3 regions of the Mesorhizobium robiniae genome follow, and region 2 is predicted to be linked to each of the others. Evidence: predicted binding sites of a transcription regulator. Region 2 holds the regulator's gene; each other region holds the start of a gene.

Region 1 (9,811 bases), on a different contig from region 2:
GCACTTATCCGGTGCGGCGCGCCTATGGCGAGGCGATGGTGCGCATCCTCGCCGACGGCTCGGTCGAGGTCGAAAGCTCGAGCATCGACATGGGGCAGGGCACCTATACGATCCTGGCGCAGACCGCCGCCGAAACGTTGGGCGTGCCGGCTGAGAACGTCGTGGTGAAGCTGGGTGACTCGCGCTATGCCCGCGCCGGCGTCACCGGCGGGTCTCGGCTGGCCGGCGTGATGACCGGCGCCGTGCACAAGGCGGCGACCGCCGCGCTCGACCAACTGGTCGGGTTGGCGATCAGCGATCCAAATTCACCGTTCCATGCCCTGCAGGCCAACACGCTGGTGGTCGCCAATGGCCGCATAAAGTCGCCGCGCGGCGATGGCCCTGAGGTCTCCATCGCCGAGCTGCTCGGCAGCGTCGGACGCAGCCATATCGAGGCGATGGGCGACACTACGCCGGCCAATTGGACGGCGGAGGATCGCTACAAGAACAATACGACCATAACGATGGCGCTGCCGCATACCGAGGGCGACTATTCCCGCCACAGCTGGTGCGCGCATTTCATCGAGGTGCGCGTCGACGAGGATTTCGGCACGGTCCGCGTGTCGCGCGTGGTGTCGGCGCTGGATTCGGGCCGGCTCTACAATCCCAAGCTCGCCGAAAGCCAATGGAAGGGCGGCATCATCATGGGCATCGGCCAGGCGCTGCTCGAGGAAGGCATCGTCGACCGCCGCCATGGCCGCATCGTCAACAACAACCTGGCCGACTACCTCATCGCCACCAATGCCGACATTCCCGACATCGAGGTGATCTCGGTCGGCATCCCCGACCTGCATTCCTCGGTGCTCGGCGGCAAGGGCGTTGGCGAGCTGGGCATCGTCGGCGTTGCTCCGGCGATCGCCAACGCGGTGTTCCACGCCACTGGCAAAAGAGTTCGGGATCTGCCGATCACGCTGGAGAAGCTGATTTAGGGGCGACCGCCGATCTCCCAACAACGGGAGATCGGCGACGACGACAACCGTCAATCGCGCAACTGATTCTGCTGCGACATGTGCGAGCCGGCGCCAAGCGCTATGTCCAGTCGATTTCTCCATGATCGGCTTTGGTTGTCATCGCTTCAGGCGGCAGCCGATCGCAAAAGGCAATGACATTCAGGCAATCATATCGAGCGCTCGGGACGATCAGGCCGTCATAGTCGAGGAAATGCGCAACCTCGCCGATATCTTGCGACCTGGGATATTCAGCGTTCTTCTCTTGATAGGAAAGTTGCCCGTATCGCGAAGTATCCAAACCGAGTGCCTGCAATGCAGCCAGGTCGAGCAGTCTGAGAGCTCGTCCCAACGCCAGATCAATCTCAAAAAGATTGTACTTGACGCGTGAGGGGATCACCGGTTGCCCGCGCGTAAGGTGGAATCTCATTTCGCTTAGTGCGCCCTCCCGCCTTTCGGAGGTGTAGAGCACATCAAATGTTCCATCATCCCAACGGCCACCGGAGCTCGAGCACTGGATCGGATCGCGGCCCTGGCGCACCACGCGCCAGACCGTTCCGGAGTATTCGACCGGAGCGATCGCCTCGATGGCGTCAATGAGCTGGCTGTCACGTCGCTTCCGCCCGACGGCCAATTAAAGGAAGGCCTCGTTCTCAAGCCGATCGATGACCTTCAGGACGTCGATGCTGCGGTCATCGTGAATGAGGTCGATCGCTCTTTCCCCGTTCAATTGGGGGTGCCGGGCATAAAGCCATGTCCTTATTTCGCTTGGCTCGTAGAATTCCTGCAAACGGCCAACGATGTAATGCAGGTCCGACAGGATAAGCTCGCTTCGCGGCTGCGGCTTGATGTCTCCGGCCTTCCATCGGGAAACCGTGGCTTTCGACACCTCGGTGATGTTTGCAATATCGGTCCCCCTGAGGCCACCAAGAGTGCTCAATTCGTCGAGAAATCTTGGGACTGCCCGCAACGCCATGCTCATCTTTTCCAAGGCTCTTCTTGTGAGACTATGCGCAAATGCGTTTCACGAAAACAAAATATGAAACCTCAATGTTACTGTCAAGGCAGGGTTTTCGCTCGGGAGCGAAGCAAAGAGGCCTTGTGCCGGCGGTCATTTTTCAGCGTAGGCGATCCGTAAGCTGGCTTCGGCCACCTTCCCCGCGTCAAAGCGAGGGGAAACGATGTCGAAGCTGCACGCCAATCTTCTTCTGCTGGTCGCTGCGGCACTGTGGGGCCTCGGCAATGTTCCGCAGAAGACCATTCTGGACTATCTCGACCCGATGAGCGCGGTCGGCATGCGCTGCCTGATCGGCTGGATCCTGGTGCTGCCGCTGATCGCCACCGAAGCCCGGCGACCGCCGGGCGGTCTCTATCGCGCGAGCTTGGCAAGGGTCAGCGTGCTGTTTGCAATCGCGATCGTCCTGCAGCAGATCGGCTATCTCGGCACGTCGGTGACGAATGCCAGCTTTCTGGTCAGCACGGCGACTGTGATGACGCCCTTCGCGGCGTGGCTGCTGATCGGCGAGCGGCTGACAGCGGCTGTCGGCTTCGCCGCCGGCCTGACGCTGGTCGGCGCGCTGCTCTTGTCCGGCGGCATCGCCAGCTTCAACCAGGGCGATGTGGCGATCATGCTGTCAGCGGGCTGCTACGCGCTCTGGATGGTCGAGCTCGGTCGTCATGCGCAGACCTATGGACGCCCGTTCACCGCCATGGCGACGCAGTTCCTTGGCGCGGCGGTGATCAGCCTGCCGCTCGGCTTCTTCCACGGCAATCTGTCGCCTGCCAATGCGTTCGATGCCTGGCCGCAACTGCTTGTGCTCGGCGTATTCTCTACAGCCGTCTGCTTCGGCATCCAGACGATTGCCCAGCGTTTCACCTCGGCCAGCCACGCAGCGGTAATCGTCAGCGCCGAAAGCGTGTTCGGCGCCCTGGGCGCGGCACTTTTCCTGGGCGAGCGGACATCGTTCGTCGGCATGCTTGGGGCGACGATCATGCTCGGCGCCGCCCTTTACCTCGCCACTTCGGGGGACGGAGCGATCAGGCCGGCGCCCGAAAACGGCGCCACCGGTGCTTGAGATTGTGAGACGCGACACACCTCACTATGCCCATCGGCATGAAACGGGTGGTCTCGGCGCGCCATTTCACCCATCTCTGATGGCAGGACAAAGCCACAGGAGGCAAAGCCATGACCATTCATTCGATAGGTTCGAAGGCAGCGGTCCGATCGGCGGAGACGCGCGTCGCTGGATATGATTGGCAGGCATTGGCCGAGGAGATGAGCGGCTATGGCTGCGCGGTGATGGAAAAGCTGCTGACACCGCAAGAATGCCGGGAGATCGCCGGGTTTTATCCTGACGAAAGCCATTTCCGCAGCCATGTTCATATGGCGCGGCACGGCTTCGGCAAGGGCGAGTACCGCTATTTCCGCTATCCCTTGCCCGAGCTGATCGGCGGCTTGCGCACCGCGCTCTATCCGCGTCTTGCCGCAGTCGCCAACGAGTGGAACGAGCGCATGGGCATCGCCCAGCGCTACCCGGACGAACACGCCGCGTTCCTCGAGCAATGCCACGAGCAGGGCCAGACGCGGCCGACGCCGCTGCTGCTGCAATATGGTCCCGGCGACTTCAACTGCCTGCATCAGGATCTCTACGGCGATCTTGCCTTCCCGCTGCAGGTGGCGATCCTGCTGTCCGAACCTGGCAAGGATTTCACCGGCGGCGAGTTCGTGCTGACCGAGCAGCGCCCGCGCATGCAGAGCCGGGCCGAGGTGGTGCCGCTGCGCCAAGGCGACGCGGTCGCCTTCGCGGTCCACAATCGTCCGGTGCAAGGCAGCAAGGGTAGTTACCGGGTCAATCTCAGGCACGGCGTCAGCCGGCTTCGCTCCGGCACGCGCCACACCGTCGGCATCATCTTTCACGACGCGAAGTGAGGTCTTAGACTTCCTTCTCCCTTCTCCCCCTGTGGGAGAAGGTGGATTGGCGCGCAGCGCCAAGACGGTTGAGGGGTGTTGGACGGAGCGCCGTCGGTGCCAAGCTGGAACACCCCTCATCCGTCGCCTTCGGCGACACCTTCTCCCACAAGGGGGAGAAGGGTGCGCGCTAGGCGCAACGTTGGAGTCCAGTCCTTCGGACCCCCAATTCTTCATGGGAGTCCGAGGGACGGCGGGACAAGCGATCGCGGAAACGCGAATAAAAAAGTTTCGCCCACCAAGATCTCTGTCATCCAATCGTTAACCAAGGTTCATACGATGAGCGATGTTGTTTCTCGACCGGCGTTCATTCGCTGGACGGACGACTGTTGATATCTGCCAGGACTGAGAATTAGCCAGTTGTTTGCGCAGTATAGTTGGGGGTCGCGAGATGTTTTCAGCAGGCTTTTTGTCACTGCGGCGCAAATGGGCCAAAATAACCGGACGTGGCGCCATCGCGCTTGCCGTTGCTTTGACGATCGGCGACGCTGCACAGGCTGAACCTATTCGCGGCGCCGGATCGACGCTGGCCGCCCCGATCATCGGCAAATGGGCAGCCGCCTACGAGAGCGCCCGCGCCGATGGCGGCGACTATGTTTCGCCCGATTGGAAGGTCGACTATGAAATCGTCGGCTCGCTCGCCGGCGTCCTGCGTCTCGATCAGCCGGACATGGACTTTGCGGCGACGGATGCACCGATCAACGCCGCCGAGCTTAGGAAAACCGGCCGCCAGCAGTTCCCGATCGTGATGGGCGCCATCGCCGTCGTCGTCAATCTCGACGGCATTGGCCCGGGAAGCCTTCGCCTGACGGGGCCGCTTCTGGCCGACATCTATCTCGGCAAGATCCAGTCATGGTCCGATCCCGCGATCAAGGCGGCGAATCCGGATCTGACGCTGCCCGATCTCAGGATCAGCGTGCTTCATCGCAAGGATGGTTCCGGCTCGACCTTTGTCTTCACGGAGTATCTGTCGGCGGTCAGCGAGGAGTGGAAGGCCAAATACGGCGCCGATACGCTGATCTCGTGGCCGCTTGGCACCGATGCGGAAGGCACTCAAAACCTCATTCGAGCCGTGCACGATACGAAGGGCGCGATCGCCTATGCCGAATCCGGCCAGGCCCAGCGCGCCAGCCTTTCCTACGCATTGATCGAGAACAAATCCGGCAAATTCGTCAAGCCGGAGCCAGACGGCGTTCAGGCTGCGGCGACGTCCGTCGACTGGGCGAAAACGACCGACTTCTTCGCCTCGCTGACCGATCGGGACGGAGACGCCGCCTATCCGATCAGCACGGCGGTGTTCGCGGTCGTTCAGGTCTCGGGCCGTTCGGAACATCGCTATCGCCGGGTGCACGACCTTTTCCGGCTCGCCTTCGCGCAAGGCGCCGGCGACGCCACCGCGCTCGGCTATGTGCCGCTGCCGAAAGCGCTCGTCGACCAGGTCGAACAATACTGGGCAAGGCAAGCGCCCGTCGGAAACTGAGCGGAAGAGCCAGGCTGCCTCGCGCAGCATCTGAACTTAACGTCATATCGCGCCGTGGTAACGGCTTGTTGGGGACTGCGTCACATGGACATAGATATCTTCAAGGACATCCTCGTGCCGGTGATCGGCGGGTTGGGCATCTTCATGCTCGGCCTGGACTTCATGGCAAACGGCATCCAGGCGCTTTCGGTCAACCGGATGCGCGCCTTTCTCGCCAAGGCAGCCGGAACGCCGATCAAGGGCGTGCTGGCAGGAACACTGATCACCGGCGTCATCCAGTCGTCGACGGCGATGAGCGTCATGGTCGTCGGCCTGGTCAACGCCGGCGTCATCGCGCTTCGACCGGCGATCAGCGTGATCATGGGCGCCAATATCGGCACCACGCTTGGCAACGGGCTGATCGCCCTGCCGCTCGGTCCGCTCGGATTGATCCTGGCCGGGGTGTTCTCGCTGATCTACTGCTTCGCCAAAAGTGAAAAGGTCAAGAACATAGCGCTCGCCGGCATGGGCTTCGCGCTCATCTTCTACGGCCTCAACCTGATGACCGGCGGCCTGCGTCCGCTTCGCAACCTGCCCGAAGTCATGGCCCTGCTGCAAAGCCTCACGGCCGATTCCTATATCAACCTTCTCAAATGCGTGTTCATCGCCGCCGGCGTGACCGCCATGATCCATTCGTCCTCGGCGACGATCGGCATTGTGATGGGCCTTGGTGCCGCCGGCATTCTCGACTGGACCACGGCCGTCGCCTTCTCGCTTGGCGCGGATCTCGGCACCACGATCACCTCTTGGATGGCTTCGCTCAATCTTTCGAAGAATGCCAAACGGACTGCTTACGCGCACATCTCGTTCAACATTATCGGCGTGTGCATCACCATCCCGCTGTTCTTCGTCTCCATGCAGGTCCTGGGATGGGCCATGCAGTTCTTCGGCGGCGATCCCGCCATTCCGGTGATCGTCGACGGCAAGGAGACCTTCCCCCTGGTGCCGGTCGCGGTCGGCCTTTACTCGACCTTCTTCAACATCTTCAACACGTTGTTGCTGTTCCCGTTCATCGGCGTGTTCGAGCGGGTTCTGTCGCGTGTCGGCCACACGGATGCCGAGGACACGGAGGATTTCTCGACGCCGAAATTCCTCGACCGCAAGCTGGCCGGCGATTTTGCCAAAGCCGTTCCCGCCGTTCAGCAGGAGACGGCCCGTCATCTCGAGGCCGGCGCCATGTTCCTCGACATCGCACGCTCGGCCAAGAAGGCGCCGTCGGATCCGGGCGAGCACTATCTTGCAACCGACATTCTCAGCCGCGATATCCGCGCCTACACCGCCGAACTGATGAAGGAGGATCTGCCCTACGACCAGCTCGACCTGATCGCCAGCCTGATCGAGGAAGCCGACTTCACGGCTGCCCTGACGGAATCGATGCATCAGGTGGCACGCCGTGTCAGGCGCGAGAAGTTCAGCGGCCCAGCGCAGGCCATCGTTGACGTGGCCTTGAGCAAGCTCGATATTTCGCTGCGGGAAATCTTGCCGACCTACGGCATCTCCCACCCACAGATGCCGGCCGGCCATGTCAATCTGCCGGAGGTCGAGGAACTGCGTGCCCGCACGCTGGCGCTCGGACCGAATGCGGGCGCAGCCGAACGCGGCACGATCCTGGCCCTGCTCGGGTCGATCGAGCGCGCGGAAATCCTGATCCGCCGCATCGACGCCGAGCGCAAATCCGTCAACCGGCAGAGCGTTCTCGCCCGTGCCTCGGCACGCAAGGAAACCAGACCGCAGTCGATGGGCGATACCGGCCTCAGCCCGGTTCCGGCCGAGTAACGGTCAGGGCCGGGCGGCGGGAGCTGCCCCTTTCCCTTCTCCCGCAACATGGGAGAAGGGAGCGATGCGCCTTCGCTCAGGCCGAGGCCGCGAACAACGCCAGCTCTTCGGCCGTGAGGTGGCGGGCCTTACCTTTGGCAAGGTCGCCGAGCTGCAAGGGGCCGACCGCCACCCGCACAAGACGAAGCACTTCCACGTCATAGGCGCCGAGCAGCCGGCGGATATGGCGGTTGCGGCCCTCGTCGAGGGTGATTTCCAGCCAGGCGGTGCTGGTTCCGCTGCGCAGGATGTCGATCGACCGCGCCGTCAAATCCTCGCCATCGACCGTGGCGCCGGCACGCAGCCGCGCCAGCATGGCCTCGTCGGGCAGGGCGCCGATCTGCACGTGATAAATCTTGGCGACGTGCGAGGCGGGATCGAGCAGGCGCTGCGCGAAACGCGTGTCGTTGGTCATCAAAAGCAGGCCTTCGCTGGCCTTGTCGAGGCGGCCGACCGGCGACACGAAAGGCAGGTCGAGTTCTGCCAGGCAGTCATAGACAGTGCCGCGGTCCTGCGGGTCGTCGCGGGTGGTGACCAGGCCGCGTGGCTTGTTGATCATCAGATAGACCTTGCGCTCGGCAATGACGCGGCTGCCATCGACCTCGATGCGGTCGCGGCCGGGATCGACGCGCATCGAGCCGTTGCGCACGATTTTGCCGGCGACCCGAACGCGCCCTTCGGCGACCAGAACTTCGGCCTGCTTGCGCGAGCACAGGCCGAGTTTCGACAGCGCGCGGCAAAGGCTGACTCCGGGGGGATTTGCTCGGGGAGTGCTGGCCCCGGCATTAGGCGCGGCGCGGTGCCGGCCGGCATTCGGTCGTGGCGTCATCGTCTTGCGTGGTCGTTGCGGCAAGGGTCAGGGCTTTCCCGCCGGCCCGTCTCCAGCCTGGGCCAGCGTTTCCATCCCCTCGCTGAGGTGCTTTCGCAGGATGCGGACGGCCGCCGCGGCATCACGGTGCCGGCAGGTCGTCAACAGGTCGCGGTGCTCCTCCTGCGATTGGCTGCGATAGTTGAGGTTGGACAGGAGAACGCGAACGTAGCGGTCGGCCGCATTGTGGTGGGCTTCGATGAGGCCGAGGAGCCGGGCGTTGCCGCAGGCGCTGTAAAGGGCCAGGTGAAAGGCACGGTTCAGCGTTCCCCAGCGGCCGACATTCGGCTCGGCATCGATCTGGTTGAGCACATGGCCTGCCTCGTCGAGCTTCTCGATGCCGAGGTTCGGCACCGAGAGCCGCAGCGCCTCGCTTTCGAGCAGTGCGCGGACCGCAAAGATCTCCCTGATCTCGGTAACATCCATCCTGGCGACGTGCGCGCCCTTGGTCGGATGGATCGAAACGATGCCTTCGGCCTCGAGCTGGCGAAGCGCGTCGCGGACCGGCATGCGGCTGAAGCCGAAGCGCTCGGCCAAGTCGTCCTGGCGCAGCGGCGTGCCGGCCGCCAGGCTGCCGTCGGCGATCGATTCGCGCAGCACGTTGGCCACCTGCTCCGCCACGGTCAGCGGTTTCTGCATCAAGCCTTCGCCAAATTCGCGCAATCGATTCTCCTATCACCTGGAGCTTGCCTAACAGAAAGCGGCTTGTGCGGATATCTGTATTCTCGTATACCGGTATCCAGAATTGCCGCGTATCGGCAGGGGAGTTCCATGTCGCTCGGATCGGATCCACACAAGAAACCGGGCTCCAACAGCGGACCGGTCGACGCCGTCATCATCGGTGGTGGAATCGCCGGCTGCACGCTGGCTTACGAGCTGGCGTCGAGGGGCGTCAAAACGGTCGTTCTCGAACAGACGGTGATCGCCGCCGAATCTTCAGGGCGCAACACCGGCACCTTGCTCAGCGGCCCGCAGACAGAAGTGGTCGAAATGCTCGACGCCTGCGCGGCTATCTATGAGGAGCTTTCGCAAGGAGCGGTGCCGTTCGAGTTCGGCAAGATCGGCCACCTGCTCATCTCGGAGGACGAGGCAAGCTTCGAGGCGGCCGGAGTGGTCGCCGATCGCTACCGGGCCGCCGGCGTCGCCATGGAGAAGATCACCGGCGCGGAACTCGCGCGGGATCATCCGCGCATCGGCTTCAAGGTGGCGGGCGGCTATCACGTCGGCCGCGCCTGGACGTTGGAGCCGATGGGCGCGACGCATGCCTTCGCCCACGCCGCCCGCGAGGCCGGTGCGGTGATCCGGACAGGGCTTCGCGTCGCCCAGATTTTTTCGAAGGGCGGCAAGGTCCAGGGCGTGCTGACCGATCAGGGGATCATATCGGCCGATCTCGTCTTCATCGCCAACGGGCTGTGGATGTCGGACCTGCTGCGGCGAACCGTCGGCGACGGGCCGCTGCCCGGCCTGCCGTTCACCGCCGGCCGCGGCTGGCTGATCCAGTTGGGCAAGCTCGACTTCGAGCTGCCGTGGATCGTCGAGGAGCTGACATGGCCGGACCAGGAGGAGCTGGGAAAGCGGATGAGCCTCGCCGGCCTTGCCGACGTCGCCGAGCAGCGGGACGACCAGCCGGCCGTCGAGGCCATTTGCCTCAATCC
Region 2 (9,811 bases):
AATCGCGCTTATAGGCGCCGGACAGGATCTTGATCAGCGTCGACTTGCCGGCGCCGTTGTGGCCGAGCAGTGCCACCACCTCGCCCGGGAAGAGGTCGATCGACGCATCGTCGACGGCGCGAATGCCGCCGAAGGCAATCGAAATGTTGCGCATATCGATCAGTGGCGTGGGAGCAGTCGTGTCAGCCATAATCGCCTTTCCTTAAACGCGCTTGCGGTAGACGGTGTCGAGCCAGACCGCGATCACCAGGACGGCACCGACGACGACGCTCTGAAGCGGTGAATCGATGCCGAGCAGCACCATGCCGGACTGCAGCGACTGCATCAGAAGCGCGCCCAGCATGGCGCCGAGCACTGTGCCGGAGCCGCCGGCCAGCGATGTACCGCCGATGACGGCTGCGGCGATGACCAGCAACTCGTCCAGCGTACCCAGCGCATTGGTCGACGCATTGAGGCGGGCCGATGCAATCGCCGCGCTGATTGCGGCCAGCACGCCCATGATCATGAACACCTTCATCGTCACCCAGCGCGTGTTGATGCCGGCGAGCTCCGCCGCTTCCGGATTGCCGCCGATGGCAAAGACATAGCGGCCAAAACGCGTACGCTTGGTAATGAATGTCATGACGATGCCGACTGCGACCGCGATCAGCACCGGTATGGCGATGCCATGGGCGATGAACAGTCCGCCTTCGGGGACGGTGATGCCGCTCCGCTGGGCGTATTGGCGAACGATGCCGACCGGCCAGGGATAGGAATTGGCGATCCAGACGGCGCCGAGGATGGCGGCGCAGGCGACAACACCAAGCAAGCTCTCCGCCCAGACGGGGCGCAGCGGAAATTTGAACCGCTTGCGTTGCGACCGGCCGTTGAGCAGCATGAAGGCGACGGCCATACAGGCCAGAATGCCGACGATCCAGCTTGCGGTTGCGCCGATCGAGCCACGCGGCCCGCCCCCCATGAGCTGGAAGGTGGCGTCGAGCGGCGCGACGGTGCGCCCGCTGGTCATCAGCCACGCCATGCCGCGCCAGATCAGCAAGCCGCCCAGCGTCACAATGAAAGCCGGAACCTCGAGATAGGCGATGATGAAGCCCTGGAGCGCGCCGATCATAAGGCCGAGCACCACGCCGGCAGCCAGTGCGATGATCCATATCCAGGGATTTCCAACCTGAAATCCCAAGACGCGGATGAGGAATTCGGCCTGGGCGACGCCCATCACCATGCCGATCACGCCTTCGACGGAGCCGACCGAGAGATCGATGTTGCGCATCACGATGACAAGAACCATGCCGGTCGCCATGATCGCGACCGACGAGGTCTGCACCGATAAGTTCCAGAGGTTGCGCGGCGTGAGGAAAAGTCCGCCCGATAGGATGTGAATTCCAACCCAGATGACCAGCAGCGCGCCGACCATGCCGAGCATGCGTATATCGAGTTCGGTTGCCTTGAGGAACCGCCCGACTGCGCTGAGCTCGGATTCACGCGCCCGGTCTTCGGCCGTGTTGGCCACCGGTGAGTTGGATGCCGTGTCGGTCATGATGTCCTCCGACCGGGTTGCCGTCTGGCGCGGATGCCGGAACAGGATGCTATTTGCTTTCCACGGTCATTTAAAGCGGAAGTCATTTGAAGCGGAAAGCCTCTCGAAAAACGCCGCGGCCTGACAGCCGCGGCGTTCGTTTCCTTGCGAAGTTGTCCAGATCAGTTGCAGGCCGCAACGCTGCCCGCGGCGACGCCCGCACAGACTTCGTCCTTCTTGATCCAGCCGGCGTCGATGACGACGTTGAGATTGTCCTTGGTGATGGCAATTGGTGTCAGGAACAGCGACTTGACGGCATTGCCGCCCGGCGTGGTGAAGTCCTTGACGCCCGCAATGTCGGTCATCTGCTTGCCGTCTGCCAACTGCGAGGCGATCTCGGCAGCGTTCTTGCCGAGCTCGCGCGCGTCCTTCCACACCGATACGGTCTGTGTGCCGAGCGCGATGCGGTTCAGCGCCGCATGATCGCCGTCCTGACCCGATACCGGGACGGATCCGGCCAGGCCTTGGGCCGTCAGTGCCGCGACGACGCCGCCGGCGGTGCCGTCATTGGCGGCAACCACCGCGTCGACCTTGTTGTCGTTGGCGGTCAGAAACTGTTCCATGTTCTTCTGGGCATTGGCGGGAAGCCAGCCGTCCGTGTAGGCCTCGCCGACATTTTTGATCTTGCCGCTGTCGATGGCATCCTTGAGCACTTCCATGGAGCCGGCGAACAGGAAATCGGCATTCGGATCAGCGCCGGAGCCCTTGATGAAGACGTAGTTGCCCTCCGGTTTCACCTTGAACACTTCGCGGGCCTGCATGCGGCCGACTTCCTGGTTGTCGAAAGTCAGGTAGAACACGTCCTTGTTCTCGATCAGCCGGTCATAGCCGACGACCGGAATGCCTTCGTCCAGCGCCTTCTGCACCGCCGGCCCGATGGCCGAGGCATCCTGCGCCAGGATGATCAGCGCATTGGCGCCCTGCGAGATCAGGCTTTCGACATCGGTCAGCTGCTTGCCGGGATTGGACTGCGCATCGGCGGAAATATACTTGTCGCCGGCGGCCTCGATCGCCGCCTTCATGGCGGCTTCGTCGGTCTTCCAACGCTCTTCCTGGAAATTCGACCACGAAACGCCAATGACCTTGTCCTTGGCCTGTGCGACCGATGCGAGCGTCAGCGACATGGCGACCCCCGCCAGAATGGCGGCTGTGAATCTTTTCATGATATTCCTCCCTGCACCGCGTGCGGCGCGACCAGACTGACCCGAGGGCCGGCATAAAGGCTCCTATTTTTTCGAGCCTCGAAAAAACACTGATCCAACGCCGAAGCGCTGTCAACATCAATTCTGATGGATTTTGATGGCTTTCCGGCTTTTTTTCGAGCCTCGGAATAAACCGTGACAGCGGCTTCTGCTTCTGCCACTATTTGTCCGACATTATCGACGGCTTCCGATTTATGAGTCGCCGCGGTGACAGGGAGGAAGCAGCAGAATGTCGGTTGGAATCCGTCATGACGATTTGCGCCGCCGCAACCGGGCGATGGTGATTTCGGCCGTACGCCGGGCCGGCCAACCATCGCGGACCGAGATCGCGGCAACCACCGGCCTCAGCCATTCGACCATATCGGCGATCTGTTCAGACCTGATCCAGGAAAGCATCCTGACCGAGAGCAGAGCGAGCGAGGCCGTTTCGCTGAAACGCGGCCGGCCGCAGGTCGGCCTCGGCCTCAATCCGGAAGCGGCAGCGGTGTTGGCCGTCGTGTTGTCGCTGAATTTCCTGTCGGTCGCCGTCATCGATTATGCCGGACAAGTGGTCGCCGAGGAACAGCGCCGGCTGGACACGCTGACCATGTCGCGCGACGAGCTGATCGGCGAATGTGTCGCCATCGTCCGGCGACGGCTCGAAGATCCCGACCTCGACGTCCAAAGCGTCGCCCGCATCGCACTGGCGATCCAGGGCATTACCGATTCGCATGCGCGCGCCATGTTGTGGTCGCCGATCACGCCGCAAACGAACATCGCTTTCGCCGACATTCTTGAACGCGAATTCGGCATCCCGGCCATCATGGAGAACGACTGCAACATGATGGCCGTGGCGCTGCGCTGGCGCGACCCGGATCGCTACCGCAACGATTTCATCGCCATCCTGCTCTCACACGGCATCGGTATGGGGCTGGTGCTGAAGGGCGAACTGTTCACCGGCACCCATTCTTCAGGCGGCGAATTCGGGCACATGATCCATCGGCCGGGCGGCGCGCTTTGCCGGTGCGGACGGCGCGGCTGCGTCGAAGCCTATGCCGGTAACTACGCCATCTGGCGCAATGCAAGGCAACTGAGCGAGAATGCCGAACCGGTCGCCGATGTCAGCGATGCCGACATGCGGGCACTGGCGGCCCGGGCGCGCGAGACGGACGGACCGGAGCGCGAAGCCTACCGTAAGGCCGGCGAAGCGCTCGGCTTCGGGCTAGGCAGCCTGTTTGCGCTGATCGATCCGGCGCCGGTCGCCATGGTCGGCGTCAGTGCTGCCGCCTTCGACCTGATCGAGCCGGCCCTGCGCGAGGCCATCGCCCAGACCGCCGGCGGCCAGCATTCGGGTTCCATTTCCTTCGACACCGAGCCGAACGAATTGCCGCTGATCCGCGAAGGCTGCGCCATGCAGGCGCTGAATTTCGTCGACCAGGAGATTTTCGCGCCGGGCGCGCAAGGAAAGTCCGGCACGATCAGGAAGGACGTAGCCTGAGTTCGAAAGGCAAGGAAAAAAGGCGGATTGCGGCTTGGGATGTGTCGAGTTTCAGGTCAGGCCGCGCCGGAGTCGAAGACGGGCGCGAAACAACCAAACCGGTGGCTTCCGAGAACCAGAACGGAGCGTAACGTTTAAGTACGTGCCGGAAGCGCAGGAAATCGCCATTCGCGGGCCGGCATCACCTGGAGTATCAGCCTAGTCTTCCCTGATCGCATAGCCCGCGCCGCGGATGGTGCGGATGACATCGGGCATGCGACCATTGTTGACCGCCTTGCGCAACCGCCCGACATGGACGTCCACCGTGCGCTCGTCGATGTAGATCGTCTCGCCCCAAACATTGTCGAGCAATTGGCTGCGCGAGAAGACCCGACCGGGGTGCCGCATCATGAATTCGAGCAGCCGGAATTCGGTCGGCCCGAGCCGGATCTCGCTCTTCTTGCGGTAGACCCTGTGCGATTCGCGATCGAGCATGATGTCGCCGACCTTCAGCACGCTGGACAGCACTTCCGGCTTGGCGCGGCGCAGCAGCGCCTTGACCCGGGCCATGAATTCCGGTGTCGAGAACGGCTTGACCAGATAGTCGTCGGCCCCGGTCGAGAGCCCGCGCACCCGGTCGCTCTCCTCGCCGCGCGCGGTCAGCATGATGATCGGCAACCGCTCGGTTTCGGGACGCACCCGAAGACGCCGGCAAAGCTCGATGCCGGAAACCGCCGGCACCATCCAGTCGAGCACCAGAAGATCGGGTACGTTTTCCTGCAGCCGGATTTCGGCCTCGTCGCCGCGTGTCACCACCTCGACCTGATAGCCTTCGGATTCCAGATTGTAGCGGAGGAGGACGCCCAGCGGCTCTTCATCCTCCACCACCATGATGCGCGGCGCGATCATCGATCGGTCACCCCCGTCATGTCGCCGGCGCCGTCGTCGTTTCGTCGAGCTTCGGGCGATCCGCCGGCAACTGCTGCCCGGTCACGACATAGTAGGCGTTTTCGGCGATGTTGGTTACATGATCGCCAATACGCTCGAGATTCTTGGCGCAGAACAGAAGATGCGTGCAGGCGGTGATGTTGCGAGGATCCTCCATCATGTAGGTCAGGAGCTCGCGAAAAACCGCCGTGTATTTGACATCGACCTTCTCGTCGGCTGCGCGCAGTTCCTTCAACGCGTTGGCGTTTCGCGACACGTAGTGCTCGACCACGCCGCGGAGCTGTTCGAGAACGAGATCCGCCATTGCGTCGATACCGTGCGAGAGATTACGCGGCGTGGCGCTCTGTCCGACTGCGCTGACCCGCTTGGCTATGTTCTTGGCCAGGTCGCCGATGCGCTCCAGATCGCCGGCCATGCGGATTGCGCCAACCACGGCGCGCAGGTCTTGTGCCATCGGCTGCCGCTTGGCGATCAGTGTGATCGCGCTGTCGTCGAGTTCGCGCTGCCGGGCATCCATGATGGCATCGTCCGAAACGACGCGCTGCGCCATCGCATTGTCTGACGCGAGCAATGCGCGGATCGACGCAGCTACCATCGCGGCGGCAAGCTCGTCCATGTCACGGATCAGCCTGTCGATGTGTTCCAATTCCTCGTCGAAGGAGGCGACGGTATGTTCACCCATGATGCTGTCCTCGTGTTCGAATTCGCCGCCGGACCGCTCAGCCGAACCGGCCGGTGATGTAGTCCTGGGTGCGCTTGTCGTCGGGGTTGGTGAACATCTTGTCGGTCGCGCCCTCCTCGACCAGATAGCCGAGATGGAACATCGCCGTTCGCTGCGACACGCGCGCTGCCTGCTGCATCGAATGGGTAACGATGACGATCGTGTAGTTCTGACGCAGCTCGTCGATCAGCTCCTCGACGCGGGCGGTGGCGATCGGATCGAGCGCTGAGCAGGGCTCGTCCATCAGGATCACTTCCGGCGACACCGCGATGGCGCGCGCGATGCACAGGCGCTGCTGCTGTCCGCCGGAAAGGCCGGTGCCCGACTCGAGCAAGCGATCCTTGACCTCGTTGAACAGGCCGGCCTTCTTCAGGCTCGATTCGACGATGCCGTCCAACTCCGCCTTGCTCCTGGCCAGACCGTGAATGCGCGGACCGTAGGCGACGTTTTCGTAGATCGACTTCGGAAACGGGTTCGGCTTCTGGAACACCATGCCGACGCGAGCTCGCAGCTCGACGACATCGATTTTCGGGTCGTAGACATCCTCGTTGTCGAGCGTGATCTTGCCGCTCACCCGCGCGATGTCGATCGTGTCGTTCATTCGGTTCAGGCAACGCAGAAAGGTCGACTTGCCGCAACCCGATGGGCCGATCAACGCCGTCACCTGGTTCTCGCGGACATCGAGATCCACGTCGAACAGAGCGCGCTTCTCGCCGTAGTGAACAGAGACCTTTTCGCCCTTCATCTTGATCGAAGGTTCGTTGGTTCCGCTACTCAGTTTCTGTTCGACGCTGGCTTCCGTCATGATGTTCATATCCTCTAACTCCTTACCAGCGCCGCTCGAAGCGCCTGCGCAGTATCACCGCGATGGCATTCATGATGACCAAAAACACCAGCAAAATCAAAATCGCCGCCGAAGTCTTCTGCTGGAATCCAGCTTCCGGGAAATCGGCCCACATGAATATCTGCACCGGCAGGATCGTCGCGGGATCGGTGAACCCGCCGGGAATGTCGACGATGAAGGCGACCATGCCGATCATCAGCAACGGCGCGGTTTCGCCCAGCGCATGCGCCATTCCAAGGATGGTGCCGGTCATGATACCCGGCATCGCCAGCGGCAGGACGTGATGGAATACGGTCTGTACCTTGGACGCTCCGATGCCAAGCGCGGCCTCGCGGATCGACGGTGGCACGGCGCGCAGTGAAGCGCGTGAGGCGATAATGATGATCGGCAGCGTCATCAGCGCCAGCACCATGCCGCCGACCACCGGGGCCGAGCGCGGCAGGCCGAAGAAATTCAGGAATACGGCCAGTCCAAGCAGGCCGAAGACGATCGAGGGCACCGCCGCCAGATTGTTGATATTCACTTCGATGATCGTCGTCAGCCGGTTCTTGGGTGCAAATTCCTCAAGATAGATCGCCGCCGAAACGCCGATCGGGAAGGCGATGGCGAGCGTCACGATCATGGTCAGGAACGATCCGACGACCGCGCCCCAGACACCGGCCAGTTCCGGCTCGCGGCTTGCGCCGGTGAAGAAGAAGATCGAGTTGAACCGGCTTTCGATCAGGCCGGCGCTCTTCAGCGTATCGAGCCAGACGATCGTCTTGTCCGAAATCTTTCGCGATGCTTCCGGCGTATTGATGACGCGCAGGAATGCCTGGCCGCTCGCGGCGGGCGCCATGCTGTCGAGCGCCTTGATCACGGTGCCCTTTGCGATCGCCGTCCCGTTCGCCCCAGGCGACAGCGCGGTCAGCTTGACCGTGCCGCCATTGAACGCGACCAGCAGCGACGACGCGCCGCTCGTCAGCGTGAGCATGCCGTTTTCGCCCTCGGTCGCACCATGGCCGCGCGCCAGCGCCAGCATGGCATCGTCGCCGAAGGTCAGATCGATGTCGCCGCTGGTTTGCGAAGGTGTGACGCTTGTTGGAATTGCTTCGTCAGAACCGACGTCGGCAAGCAAACCCTTGAGATAAAGATCGGCAAAATCGTCAAGTGGGACCGCATAGTCCACCGTTTTTCCGAGCATCCCCGGATCAGCAGCGATATCTTTGCGCAGGAACACGCCTGTGCCCGTGGAAATCAACCCGCGCAGCAGGCGCTTGTCCTGACGGCTCGTCACATCCGGAAATTTTGCCGTAAGCGCTTCCTGGGCGATGGCGTCGTAATTGACGGCATCGAGTTTCGCCGGGTCGACCTTGGCCGCCGAAAGATCGATCGGCAGCGTCAGATAATTCTGCCGCAGCGCCGGAATCGCCTGCGTGACGATCGTCGACAGGAGCAGCACAAGGAAGAGGCCGGCCAACGCGACGGCTGCGGCGCCAAGCCATTTGAACCACGTTTCCGTGCGGTAACGGCCCTTCAGCCGCGCCTTCGCGGCATCGTCGGTATGAATGCTGACGGGGCGTCCGACGACGCCGAATGACGAGATCGCATCAGTCATATTGCTCTCGGTACTTCTGGACGACGCGCAAAGCGACGATGTTGAGGGAAAGCGTGATGCAGAACAGCACCAGGCCGAGCGCAAAGGCTGCAAGCGTCTTGGCGCTGTCGAACTCCTGATCGCCCACAAGCAGCGTCACGATCTGCACCGTCACGGTGGTGACGGCTTCGAGCGGGTTCGCCGTGAGATTAGCTGCCAGCCCCGCCGCCATGACCACGATCATGGTTTCACCGATTGCGCGGCTGACGGCGAGCAGCATCGCCGAAACGATACCCGGAAGGGCCGCCGGAAGGATCACCTTTCGGATGGTTTCAGACTTGGTCGCGCCGAGGCCGGCGGAACCGTCCCTCAGCGATTGCGGAACGGCGTTGATCACATCATCGGAAAGCGAGGAAACGAAGGGAATGATCATGATGCCCATGACCACGCCTGCGGCGAGCGCGGATTCTGACGCGACGTTGAGGCCGAGGCTTTCGCCCAGACCACGGAAGTAGGGTGCAACCGTCAGCGCGGCGAAGAAGCCATAGACGACAGTCGGAATGCCGGCGAGGATTTCCAGTACCGGCTTTGCGACCGCGCGGACGCTTTTGGAAGCGTAATCCGAAAGATAGATCGCAGCCATCAGCCCGATGGGCGCAGCTACCAGCATGGCAATGAAGGTGATGAGCAACGTGCCGGCAAACAGCGGCACCATGCCAAAAATGTCCTGGTTAACCGCTCCGGCTTCCGCTCCGGCACCGGTGAAGGCGCTCTGCGGCGACCAATGCGTGCCGAACAGGAACTTATAGAGCGGCACCTGTTGGAAGAACCGCAGGGATTCGAAGATAAGCGACAGGACGATACCGATCGTCGTCAGGATCGCGACCGCCGAACAGGCGATCAAGAATGCGCGAAGAACGCGCTCGACCACGTGGCGCGCCCGGTAGGCCTGTGCGATGCGCGAATAGGCCCAGTAAAATCCGGACGCCAACAGGATGAGCGCGATACCCCAGATGATCCAGGTGCTGGTCGCATGAATCGATTTGTAGACGGCCGCGGCCGCCTCTTTCGTGGGATCGGCGAAGCCGACAAGCCCGCCAAAGGCCATCGCGCGAGCGTCGCGGATGAAAGCTTCGACTTGCGGAATGCCCATTCCCGACAACTCGGCGGAGAAGCGGTCGGCGATGATCGACGATTCAATTCCCGGCGTCACCATCGACCACAAAACGATCGCAAGCAGCGCGGGACCGGCAGCAAAAAGCGCCAGGAACATGCCATGCTGGCCTGGCAGCGAATGCAGCCGCGCGACGTCGCCATTGACACTGGCAATAGCGCGTGTGCGGCCTATCCAATAGGCCGCAGCAGCCAAAACTAACAGAAGAACAACGAGATAACCGACCATGATTTTAGGACGTCCCCTCGACCGCCGGCCATCCACCGGCTCAAAGCACGGGACGTTGGTCCCGCGCTTTGTGCTTTAGAGCTTGAGGG
Region 3 (9,811 bases), on a different contig from region 2:
GTCGCAGAGGCGGAAATTCAAGCCTAGGTCAGCTAAGCGCCGCCAGCGTCGCCTCGACATCGGCCGGCGTGCCGACGGCGCCAGTGGCGATATCGCGGTTGATGCGCCTCGCCAGTCCCGACAGCACCTTGCCGGCGCCAACCTCGTAAAGCGTCGCAACGCCATTCGCGCCGAACCACTCCACCGTTTCACGCCAGCGCACGCGGCCGGTCACCTGTTCGACCAGGCGGCGGGCGATTGCGTCCGGATCGCTGGACGCGGTGACCGACACGTTGGAGACCACGGGCACCAACGGCGCGTTCTTCGTCACCCCGGCCAGCGCCTCGCGCATGATTTCGGCCGCCGGTGTCATCAGCGCCGAATGGAAAGGCGCGGAGACCTGCAGCATCAGCGCCCGCTTGGCGCCTTTTTCCGTACACAACTTCGCCGCCAGTTCGACCGCCGCTCTGGCGCCGGAGATCACCAGCTGGCCGCCGCCATTGTCGTTGGCGATCTGGCAAACTGAACCTTTGGCCGCCTCAGCGCAGGCGGCTTCGACATCGGCCTGTTCCAGCCCGATGATCGCCGCCATGGCGCCCTCCCCGGCCGGCACTGCCGCCTGCATGGCATTGCCGCGGATACGCAAGAGCCGGGCGGCATCGGCGACCGAAACGAAACCGGCGGCGGCAAGTGCCGAATACTCGCCGAGCGAATGTCCCGCGACATAGGCGACTTTGTCCTTCAGCGAGAAGCCGCGCGATTCCAGCGCCCGGATTGCGGCAAGCGATACAGCCATCAGCGCCGGCTGGGCGTTTGCAGTCAGTGTCAGGGTCTCTTCCGGCCCTTCCCAGATCAGTTTCGACAGGTTTTCGCCAAGCGCGTCGTCAACCTCTTCGAAGATCTTCCGCGATTCCGGAAAGGCGTCGGCGAGATCCTTGCCCATGCCGACCGCCTGGCTGCCCTGTCCCGGAAAGGTGAATGCGATGGCCATCTGTGGCTCCCAAGCGCTGATTTTTCCTGCCTGTGACGCAAGGCGGGCGGGCAAGTCAAGTCCGCCAGCGACCCAACCCGGCCGGCTCCGGCTCGGCATCGCTGGCCGAGTGCCTGTTCCAAAAGGCTTTTTGTCGATCACTCATGATGAAAATCGCTCACGATTCGTTTGCTGGCTCTTCTTATTTTAGCCACAGGCGCTAGCTTTTCGTGACATATCGATGACAGCTCAGTGACGCTTTTGTGTATGGTCGGGGGAATTGTAAGTTGGCAAGGACTAGGAAAGGCGCCGGCAGAGCCGCGCCACAGTTTTTGGAAGGCGATCCGGCCACCGGCTATCTGCCAGGCCGGAAATGGCCTGTTATCCGCTACGGCCTCGTCAGCCTGCTCGCCGCCACCGTGCTGGTGTTTGCGATCGAACTGATCGTGCGCGGCGACTTTGCCGGCACCGTCGCCTTCTTCCTGCAGCCTTTCAAACCGGGCTGGACCACCATCATCATTTTCGCGTTGATCCTGATCGGTCTCGACGCCGTGCTCGGCCGCAGTCACCAGAGTCTGATGATCGTCGCGCCGCTGACATTGGTGCTTGCCTTTGTCGGCCACCAGAAGTCGCTTTATCTGGGCGATCCGCTCTATCCGACCGATTTCCTCTATGCCCGACAGATCGTCGCGCTGATGCCACTCCTGGTGCGCGATCGCCCGGGAACCGCCCTCGCCTTGGCGGTTGGTATCATTGGCGGCCTGTCGCTGCTCGTCTATGGCTGGCGGCTATGGCGCCGCCGGGTACCGGCGCTCAGCCGTAAGGGCCGCCTTGCCCGACTGACGTTGACGGTGCCGCTGCTCGCCTTCTTCGTCTCGATCATGGATTACGCGACCTTCTCGTGGACGCGTGACCGGTTGCAGATCATCCCGATCATGTGGGATCAGAAGGAAAACTACGCCTCCAACGGCTTCGCGCTCGCCTTCGCGCTCAACGTGCCGATGGCCCATGTCTCGGCGCCTGCGGGCTATTCCGACAAGTCGATCGCAGCGATCGACAGGCCCGACGTGACGGCATCGGTACCGGCCGAGAAGCCCGACATCATCATCGTCATGAGCGAATCCTTCTGGGATCCGACCGAGTTGCCCGGCGTCGCCATCACGCCCGATCCGATTCCCAATGTGCGGGCGCTGCGCTCGGGCTCGATGTTCTCGCCCGAATTCGGCGGCATGACCGCCAATGTCGAGTTCGAGGCACTGACCGGCTTTTCCAACGCCTTCCTGCCGGCCGGAAGCATCCCCTACCAGCAATATGTCCGCGCGCCCGTGCCGTCGATGGCGACGTTCCTGAAGAGCCAGGGCTATGAAACGCGCGCCATCCATCCGGGCACGAGCTGGTTCTGGAATCGCACACCCGTCTATGCGGATTTCGGCTTCGACGACTTCAAGTCGGAAGAAAACCTGCCGTACCTCGAAAAGCGCGGGCCGCTGGCCTCGGACGCAGCGATGACCGACGAGATTATCCGCGAGGCTGACGCCACCGACGATCCGGTCTTCCTCTTCGCCGTCAGCCTGCAGAACCACGGCCCCTACGAGCCGTATCGCTACTACAATCCGACCCACAAGGTGCAGGCGCCGACCAGCCAATGGGCGAAGGATTCGCTGCTGAGCTTTACGGAGGGTGCAGCCGACGCCGACAAGGGCCTCGGGCGCCTTGTCGAATGGGCGAAGAACCGCCGGCGCCCGACGGTCATCGCCTTCTTCGGCGACCATCTGCCGCCGCTCGGTCCTGTCTATGTCGAGACCGGCTTTCTCAAGGACAATGTCGCGCCGCGCAAAGAACCACCTGAGCAAATGCTGCTGCACCACCAGACGCCGCTGATCGTATGGTCGAACCGCACCGGGCCAGCCGAGGAGATGGGCGCGGTAAGCCCTGCCTTCCTGCCCTACCATATCCTGACCACGGCCGGGATCAGCCACCCCTATTACACCGGCTTTCTCGGCCAGATGCGCGAGCATTACCGTGTCGTCGACCGCAATCTGCTATTGACGCCGGCCGGCGAGGCCACGCCGGATTGGGCGCGCAAGAAGGAAATCGACCCGGCCATTCGCGATTTCCGTCTGCTGCAATATGATATGATGTTCGGCAAGCGCCGGGCGGCGCCCGACTTCTTCCCGGAAACAGTGAATAAGCTCCCGCATACAAGCTGAAGCTGTAGCGACATGTCGTCCTGCAGCGGTGGGTTTTCGGACTCGCCCTTGCCTTGTGGTCGAATTCCTGTATAGACGCCCGCAATCTGCCGGTCCTTGCTGGGGGCTGAACGGAGGGCCGGAGGTTTTCGAAAACCTTCGTGTGGAGCCAGAAGCGCTTCCGCCTCCCGTGTCTCCGCTCTCGACCGTCTCGTCATGCTCCTTTCTTCCCCGCCCCCTCTAGGGATTGGCGGGCCAGAGAAGTTGCAGAGGCTTTTGCCGCCGGGAACCGGGAGAGAAACGAAGAAAGGCTTGAGAACAATATGGCTCTTTACGAACATGTGTTTCTTGCCCGGCAGGACCTCTCGCAGCAGCAGGTCGATGCGCTTGTCGAACAGTACAAGGGTGTCATCTCAGCGAATGGCGGGTCCGTCGGCCGGGTCGAGAACTGGGGACTGAAGTCCCTCACCTACCGGGTCAACAAGAACCGGAAGGCATACTACACGCTGATGGACATCACCTGCCCGCCGGCTGCGCTCAACGAGATGGAGCGCCAGATGGGCCTGTCTGAGGATGTGCTGCGTTTCCTCACCATCAAGGTCGATGCGCATGAGGAAGGCCCGTCGGCGATGATGCAAAAGCGCGAAGAGCGCTCGGAACGCGGTGGCTTCGGCGACCGTGACCGTGGCCCGCGCTCGTTCGGCGACCGCGATCGCGGCGACCGTGGCGATCGTCCGCCGCGCAGCTTCGGTGGCGACACTGGTGCAGACCGTGGTCCGCGCCGTCCGCGCGAAGGCGTTGAAGGGAGTGCAGAATAATGGTCGACATCAATCAGATCCCGACCCGGCGCCCGTTCCACCGCCGCCGCAAGACCTGCCCGTTCTCCGGTGCAAACGCGCCCAAGATCGACTACAAGGACGTACGTCTTCTGCAGCGCTACATTTCCGAGCGCGGCAAGATCGTGCCGTCGCGCATCACCGCCGTCAGCCAGAAGAAGCAGCGCGAACTCGCCAAGGCGATCAAGCGCGCCCGCTTCCTCGGCCTGCTGCCCTACGTGGTTCGCTAACACTCTTCTGCGGGCGGTTCGCCGCCCGTTTTTCCCACGGCGACGGGCGCCGCAGGGTTGCCATCAAATCCCGGGTTGAGGTGAAGACCTCTAACTGCCGCGACAGGCAGGACAGCGACATAGGCGGCGACGCCCTCAGCTTCCTGACCTGTTCCAGACAATTCGGCGTCGATGCCAGTGATTTGGCGCCCAAACGAAGGAACAAAACCATGGACGTCATTCTTCTCGAGCGCGTATCCCGCCTCGGCCAGATGGGCGATACCGTCAAGGTCAAGGATGGGTTCGCTCGCAACTTCCTGCTGCCGCAGGGCAAGGCGCTACGCGCCAACGAAGCCAACAAAAAGAAGTTCGAAGGCCAGCGCGCCCAACTCGAAGCCCGTAACCTCGAACGCAAGTCCGAGGCCATGCAGATTTCGGAAAAGCTCGACGGCAAGAGCTTCATCGCCGTGCGTTCGGCAGGCGAAACCGGCCAGCTCTACGGCTCGGTATCGACCCGCGACATCGCCGAGCTGCTGACCGCGGAAGGCTTCTCGGTCAACCGCAATCAGATCCTGCTTAACCAGCCGATCAAGACCATCGGCCTCACCAACGTGGCGATCGCGCTGCATCCGGAAGTTGAGGTCACCATCACGCTTAACATCGCCCGCACGGCCGATGAAGCCGAGCGCCAGGCCAAGGGCGAGACGCTGACCACCGCCGAAGCCATCTATGGCGAAGACATCAACGACAATGCGCGCCCGGATAATTTCTTCGACCCCAATGCCGAGTTCGAAGGCGGCGAAGACAACGGCTGATTGCACCTCATAGGGCGTCGGCGCGGCGCCTAAACAATTTCGTCGGCTTCCAGTCATTTCTGGACCAATGCCCGGGCGCCTCGCCCGGGCATTTTTGTGCCAACAGGAACTTTTCGAAACCCTATATGTTGATGCAGAATAGGACAGCTTGTCTGACCGAGAGGGGACAATTGGTCATGAATATTCTGTTGAAACGCGTTCTCGACCGGCTGGTGCGCACCGGAAATCTCAAAGTAACCGGACCGAAGGGCTTCTCGGTCATTTTCGGCGACGGCAGCGGCGAGCCAGTGCACATGCACATCAAGACCGCGCATGCCGAGCGCGCCATTACCTTCGATCCGATGCTGGCGGTGCCGGAAGCCTATATGGACGGCGAACTCGACATACTCGAGGGCGGCGTGCTGGGGGTCATGCGCATCGCTTTCCAGAACATGGGCAGCGGCGGCATCGACGCCACCTGGTCGAAGGCGATCGAGGGCCTGCGTCACGCCTTCCGCCGTCTGCAGCAGATCAACACGGCGGCGCGCGCGCGCCGCAACGTGCAGCGCCACTACGATCTGTCGGGCGACCTGTACAGGCTCTTCCTCGACGAGGACATGCAGTATTCCTGCGCCTATTTCGAGCAGCCGGATATGACGCTCGATGAGGCGCAGGCCGCCAAGAAGCGCCACATTGCCGCCAAGCTCAGGCTGAAGGCCGGCCAAACCGTGCTCGACATCGGTTCCGGCTGGGGCGGGCTCGGTCTCTATCTCGCCAAGTCCTTCGACGTGGACGTGCAAGGCGTGACGTTGTCGACCGAGCAGCATGGCGTCGCCACCGACCGGGCCCATGCGCAAGGTCTGGAAAACCGCGTGCATTTCGAATTGAGGGATTATCGCGAGCTCAACGAGCGCTTCGACCGGATCGTCTCGGTCGGCATGTTCGAGCATGTCGGCGTCAACCACTTCCGCACCTTCTTCGACAAATCGGCGACGCTCTTGAAGCCGGACGGCGTCATGCTGCTGCACACGATCGGCCGCTCCGGGGTGCCGTGGGCAACCAGCGCCTTCATCCGCAAGTATATCTTCCCGGGTGGCTACATCCCTGCGCTATCGGAGGTGATGCCGGCGATCGAGAAGTCGGGCCTCGTCGTCACCGACATCGAAATCCTGCGGCTGCATTATGCCGACACGCTTAAGCATTGGGGCGAGCGCTTCGCTGCCAATCGCGACAAGGCCAAGGCGATTTACGACGAGCGTTTCTGCCGCATGTGGGAATTCTACCTGGCGGCCTCTGAAGCCGCCTTCCGCTGGCAGGACCTGGTGATCTTCCAGATCCAGATTGCCAAGAAGAACGATACCTTGCCGATGACGCGCGACTACATGGCCAAATGCGAGAAGGCGCTGGAGATGCGCGACATGGGGCATCGCCCCAAAACCCCTGCCGCCAAGCCCGCGCGACGCCGCAAGGTGGCGGATACGGAATAGACTTCCGGCGATTTCGCCATTGCCCGCTTGCCATCGCTGGCCCGCACGCTGAAAAAGGTCTCGCCGTCGCCGCGAGACCTTTTTCATGACCTACCTCATCTACATCGTTGCTGCCCTTGCCGAGATCGCCGGCTGCTTTTCGGTCTGGGCGTGGTGGCGGCTGGAAAAATCTCCGCTGTGGCTAGCGCCAGGCTTGGCCTCGCTCGCCCTGTTCGGTTTCCTGCTGGCGCTGGTCGACATCGGTGTGGCAGGCCGCGCCTATGCCGCTTATGGCGGCATTTACATCGCCGCCTCGCTCGGATGGCTGTGGCTGGTGGAAGGCGTGCGCCCCGACCGCTGGGACCTCGCCGGTGCAGCGATCTGCATCGTTGGTGCGTCGGTCATCCTGCTCGCGCCTCGGGGGGCATGAGCCATGGAACTGCCTATCCCGCTTCGACAGGGCGTCGAGCGCCTCCTCGAGAAAGTGCCGCTGCCGGCGCTGAAACAAGCAGCAAGAACGCTGTCGGACCGCTACCGCGCCGAGCTGCGCGACGGCCGGCTGCATATGGCCGAGGAGATCGCGGTCAAGGCCTATCTGGCAACGCGGCTGCCGGCGACCTACGCCGCCGTCCGTGCCAGTCTGGATGCGGTCAGTGAGGCAAGGCCCGATTATGCGCCGAAAACCCTGCTCGACGTCGGCGCCGGCCCTGGTACGGTGATTTGGGCCGCGCTCGATCTCTGGCCCGACCTCGAGCAGGCGGTGCTGATCGAGGCGAGCGCCGCAGTGCGCCGGATCGGCGAGGTTCTTGCCGCTGAGGCGATGACGGCCAGGATTGCCTGGCTGACCGGCGATGTCACGGTCGACCTTGCCGATCTCAAGCCGGCCGATCTGGTCACCTGCGCCTACGTGCTGGACGAGATCGCTCCGGCGTCACTGCCAAAACTCATCGACCGGCTCTGGCATCTGACCGACGACACGCTGCTGGTCGTCGAGCCGGGCACGCCGGCCGGATGGCAGCGCATCCTTGCAGTGCGCCGGCACCTGATCGAGGCAGGCGCGCATGTGCTTGCGCCTTGCCCGCATGAGGCGCCCTGCCCGCTAGCGGCGCCAGACTGGTGCCATTTTTCGCGCCGTGTCGCGCGTTCGCGCCTGCACCGGCTGGCCAAGGATGCCGAGGTGCCTTGGGAGGACGAAAAATTCATCTATGTCGCCGCGTCCCGCCAGGCTGTTGCCCCGCCGCAGGCACGGGTGATCGCCCCACCGAAATCAGGTTCCGGCAAGGTTTTGCTGAAACTTTGCGAAAAGGACGGCCGCGCCGGCGAAAAACTGTTCACCAAGCGCGACGGCGAGATGTTCAAGGTGGCGCGGCGACTGGACTGGGGGGACACAATCTAATCTCGCGTCGATTCCTGATGCAGCTTCCTCCCCTTCGATTTTGTTCTTGCTTTGTTCAACGCGTTGCGTAGAATCGCAACCTTGCCGTGTCAAATGGAATCAGAGCCCGGGAATTCTGTCCTGTGGACGGTTTGCCGTTCCTGTGAACAGCGGGCATCAACGCTGTTTGAGCGCGAGTGATGCATATAAGTCAGCACCGGCTTTTCCTCGTTCTGTTATCGAGAGGCCGGGATCGAAATCGGGGACATCATGGCAGAAGCAGCGCGAAAATTCGGCGTGGCGGAAACACCGCTCTATCGCGAGGCGCCGAACAACATCGAAGCCGAGCAGGCGCTGCTTGGCGCCATCCTGGTCAACAACGACGCCTTCTACCGCGTCTCCGACTTCCTCAAGTCAGGCCATTTCTACGAGCCTTTGCACAGAAAAATATTTGAGGTCGCCGCCGAGCTCATTCGCATGGGCAAGGTGGCGACGCCGATCACGCTGAAGACCTTCCTGCCCGCGGACGAGAAGGTCGGCGACATGACGGTTGCGCAATATGTCGTGCGGCTGGCCGTCGAGGCGGTCACCGTCGTCAACGCCGCCGACTATGGCCGCGCCATCTACGATCTCGCCACGCGACGCGCACTGATCACCGTCGGCGAAGACATGGTCAACATCGCTTATGACGCGCCGGTCGACATGTCGCCGGGCGAACAGATCGAGGACGCCGAGCGGCGCCTGTTCGAACTGGCTGAAAACGGCCGCTACGATGGTGGTTTTGAGAGTTTTTCCGATGCGTTGAAGAATGCCGTCGACATGGCCAGTGCCGCCTATATGCGCGACGGCCATCTGTCGGGAATCGCCACCGGCCTGCGCGATCTCGATAACCGCATGGGCGGCTTGCAGCCATCGGATTTGATCATCATCGCCGGCCGCCCAGGCATGGGCAAGACGTCGCTGGCCACCAACATCGCCTATAACATCGCTGCCGCCTATGAACCTGCACAGCAGGCCGACGGCTCCGTCAGGGCGGCCAATGGCGGTGTGGTCGGCTTCTTCTCGCTCGAAATGTCGTCGGAGCAGTTGGCCACCCGCATCATCTCCGAGCAGACAGAAATTCCATCGTCGAAGATCAGGCGTGGCGACTTGACCGAAGCCGATTTCGGAAAGCTTGTCGCGTACACCCAGGAGAACCACAAGCGTCCGCTGTATATCGACCAGACAGGCGGTATATCGATTGCCCAGCTTGCGGCTCGCGCTCGTCGCCTCAAGCGCCAGCGCGGGCTGGATTTAATGGTCATCGACTACATCCAGCTCATGCAGGGCTCGTCCGCCAAAGCGTCGCAGAATCGTGTCCAGGAAATCACCGAGATCACCACCGGGTTGAAGGCACTTGGCAAGGAACTGTCCGTGCCGATCATCGCGCTTTCCCAGCTCTCGCGTCAGGTCGAAAGCCGCGACGACAAGCACCCTCAGCTGTCCGACTTGCGCGAATCGGGTTCGATCGAGCAGGACGCCGACGTGGTGCTGTTCGTCTACCGCGAGGAATATTACATAAAAAACAAGGAGCCTGAGAAAGGCACGCCAGAGCACCTCGTCTGGGAAGCCAAGATGGCCGAGGTTCAAGGCAAGGCCGAAGTGATCATTGCCAAGCAGCGCCACGGGCCGACCGGCACTGTCAGCCTTGCCTTCCAGGGCGAATTCACCCGCTTCTCCGACCTCGCCGAGGAGCATCATCTGCCGGACAGGTTTGAGTGACCTCTTGATACAGGTCTCACTCCGCCTCATCTCGCCGGCCTGCCTGCCGTTTACCCCGGCCAAACATCAAACGGCATCAGCCTGATGGCCAAATCCCGCGTCCAGTTCATCTGCCAAAATTGCGGTTCGGTGCATCAGCGCTGGGCCGGCAAATGCGATGCTTGTGGCGAGTGGAATACGCTGGTCGAGGAAGGCACGTCCGGCGGCATCGGCTCGGGTCCGGCCAACACGC

What was found. The regulator PhoB, encoded in region 2, activates phosphate uptake and scavenging genes when phosphate is short. The targets are predictions, from matches to a motif close to TGTCATNNANCTGTCAT.
Region 1: a site for PhoB is predicted at 4,203-4,219, ahead of pstS (phosphate ABC transporter substrate-binding protein PstS). Genes of this name have one in related genera too.
Region 3: a site for PhoB is predicted at 1,191-1,207, ahead of ABID19_RS31445 (LTA synthase family protein). Genes of this name have one in related genera too.

The regions. Positions count from the first base shown of each region.
Region 1 covers NZ_JBEPMC010000001.1:514,078-523,888, forward strand. Annotated here, with positions in the region: gene ABID19_RS02430 (xanthine dehydrogenase family protein molybdopterin-binding subunit) at 1-968, shown strand, start outside; gene ABID19_RS02435 (RES family NAD+ phosphorylase) at 1,069-1,620, opposite strand; gene ABID19_RS02440 (hypothetical protein) at 1,621-1,962, opposite strand; gene ABID19_RS02445 (DMT family transporter) at 2,168-3,061, shown strand; gene ABID19_RS02450 (2OG-Fe(II) oxygenase) at 3,172-3,915, shown strand; gene pstS (phosphate ABC transporter substrate-binding protein PstS) at 4,346-5,434, shown strand; gene ABID19_RS02460 (Na/Pi cotransporter family protein) at 5,519-7,249, shown strand; gene ABID19_RS02465 (pseudouridine synthase) at 7,326-8,117, opposite strand; gene ABID19_RS02470 (GntR family transcriptional regulator) at 8,145-8,819, opposite strand; gene ABID19_RS02475 (NAD(P)/FAD-dependent oxidoreductase) at 8,928-9,811, shown strand, end outside.
Region 2 covers NZ_JBEPMC010000007.1:295,023-304,833, reverse strand. Annotated here, with positions in the region: partial or broken gene ABID19_RS21085 (ATP-binding cassette domain-containing protein) at 1-190, opposite strand, end outside; gene ABID19_RS21080 (sugar ABC transporter permease) at 203-1,534, opposite strand; gene xylF (D-xylose ABC transporter substrate-binding protein) at 1,696-2,736, opposite strand; gene ABID19_RS21070 (ROK family protein) at 3,005-4,252, shown strand; gene phoB (phosphate regulon transcriptional regulator PhoB) at 4,451-5,140, opposite strand; gene phoU (phosphate signaling complex protein PhoU) at 5,157-5,861, opposite strand; gene pstB (phosphate ABC transporter ATP-binding protein PstB) at 5,899-6,714, opposite strand; gene pstA (phosphate ABC transporter permease PstA) at 6,728-8,341, opposite strand; gene pstC (phosphate ABC transporter permease subunit PstC) at 8,334-9,722, opposite strand.
Region 3 covers NZ_JBEPMC010000017.1:38,963-48,773, forward strand. Annotated here, with positions in the region: gene fabD (ACP S-malonyltransferase) at 29-970, opposite strand; gene ABID19_RS31445 (LTA synthase family protein) at 1,237-3,159, shown strand; gene rpsF (30S ribosomal protein S6) at 3,462-3,956, shown strand; gene rpsR (30S ribosomal protein S18) at 3,956-4,204, shown strand; gene rplI (50S ribosomal protein L9) at 4,414-4,998, shown strand; gene ABID19_RS31465 (cyclopropane-fatty-acyl-phospholipid synthase family protein) at 5,175-6,464, shown strand; gene ABID19_RS31470 (YnfA family protein) at 6,550-6,873, shown strand; gene ABID19_RS31475 (small ribosomal subunit Rsm22 family protein) at 6,877-7,839, shown strand; gene ABID19_RS31480 (replicative DNA helicase) at 8,089-9,579, shown strand; gene radA (DNA repair protein RadA) at 9,664-9,811, shown strand, end outside.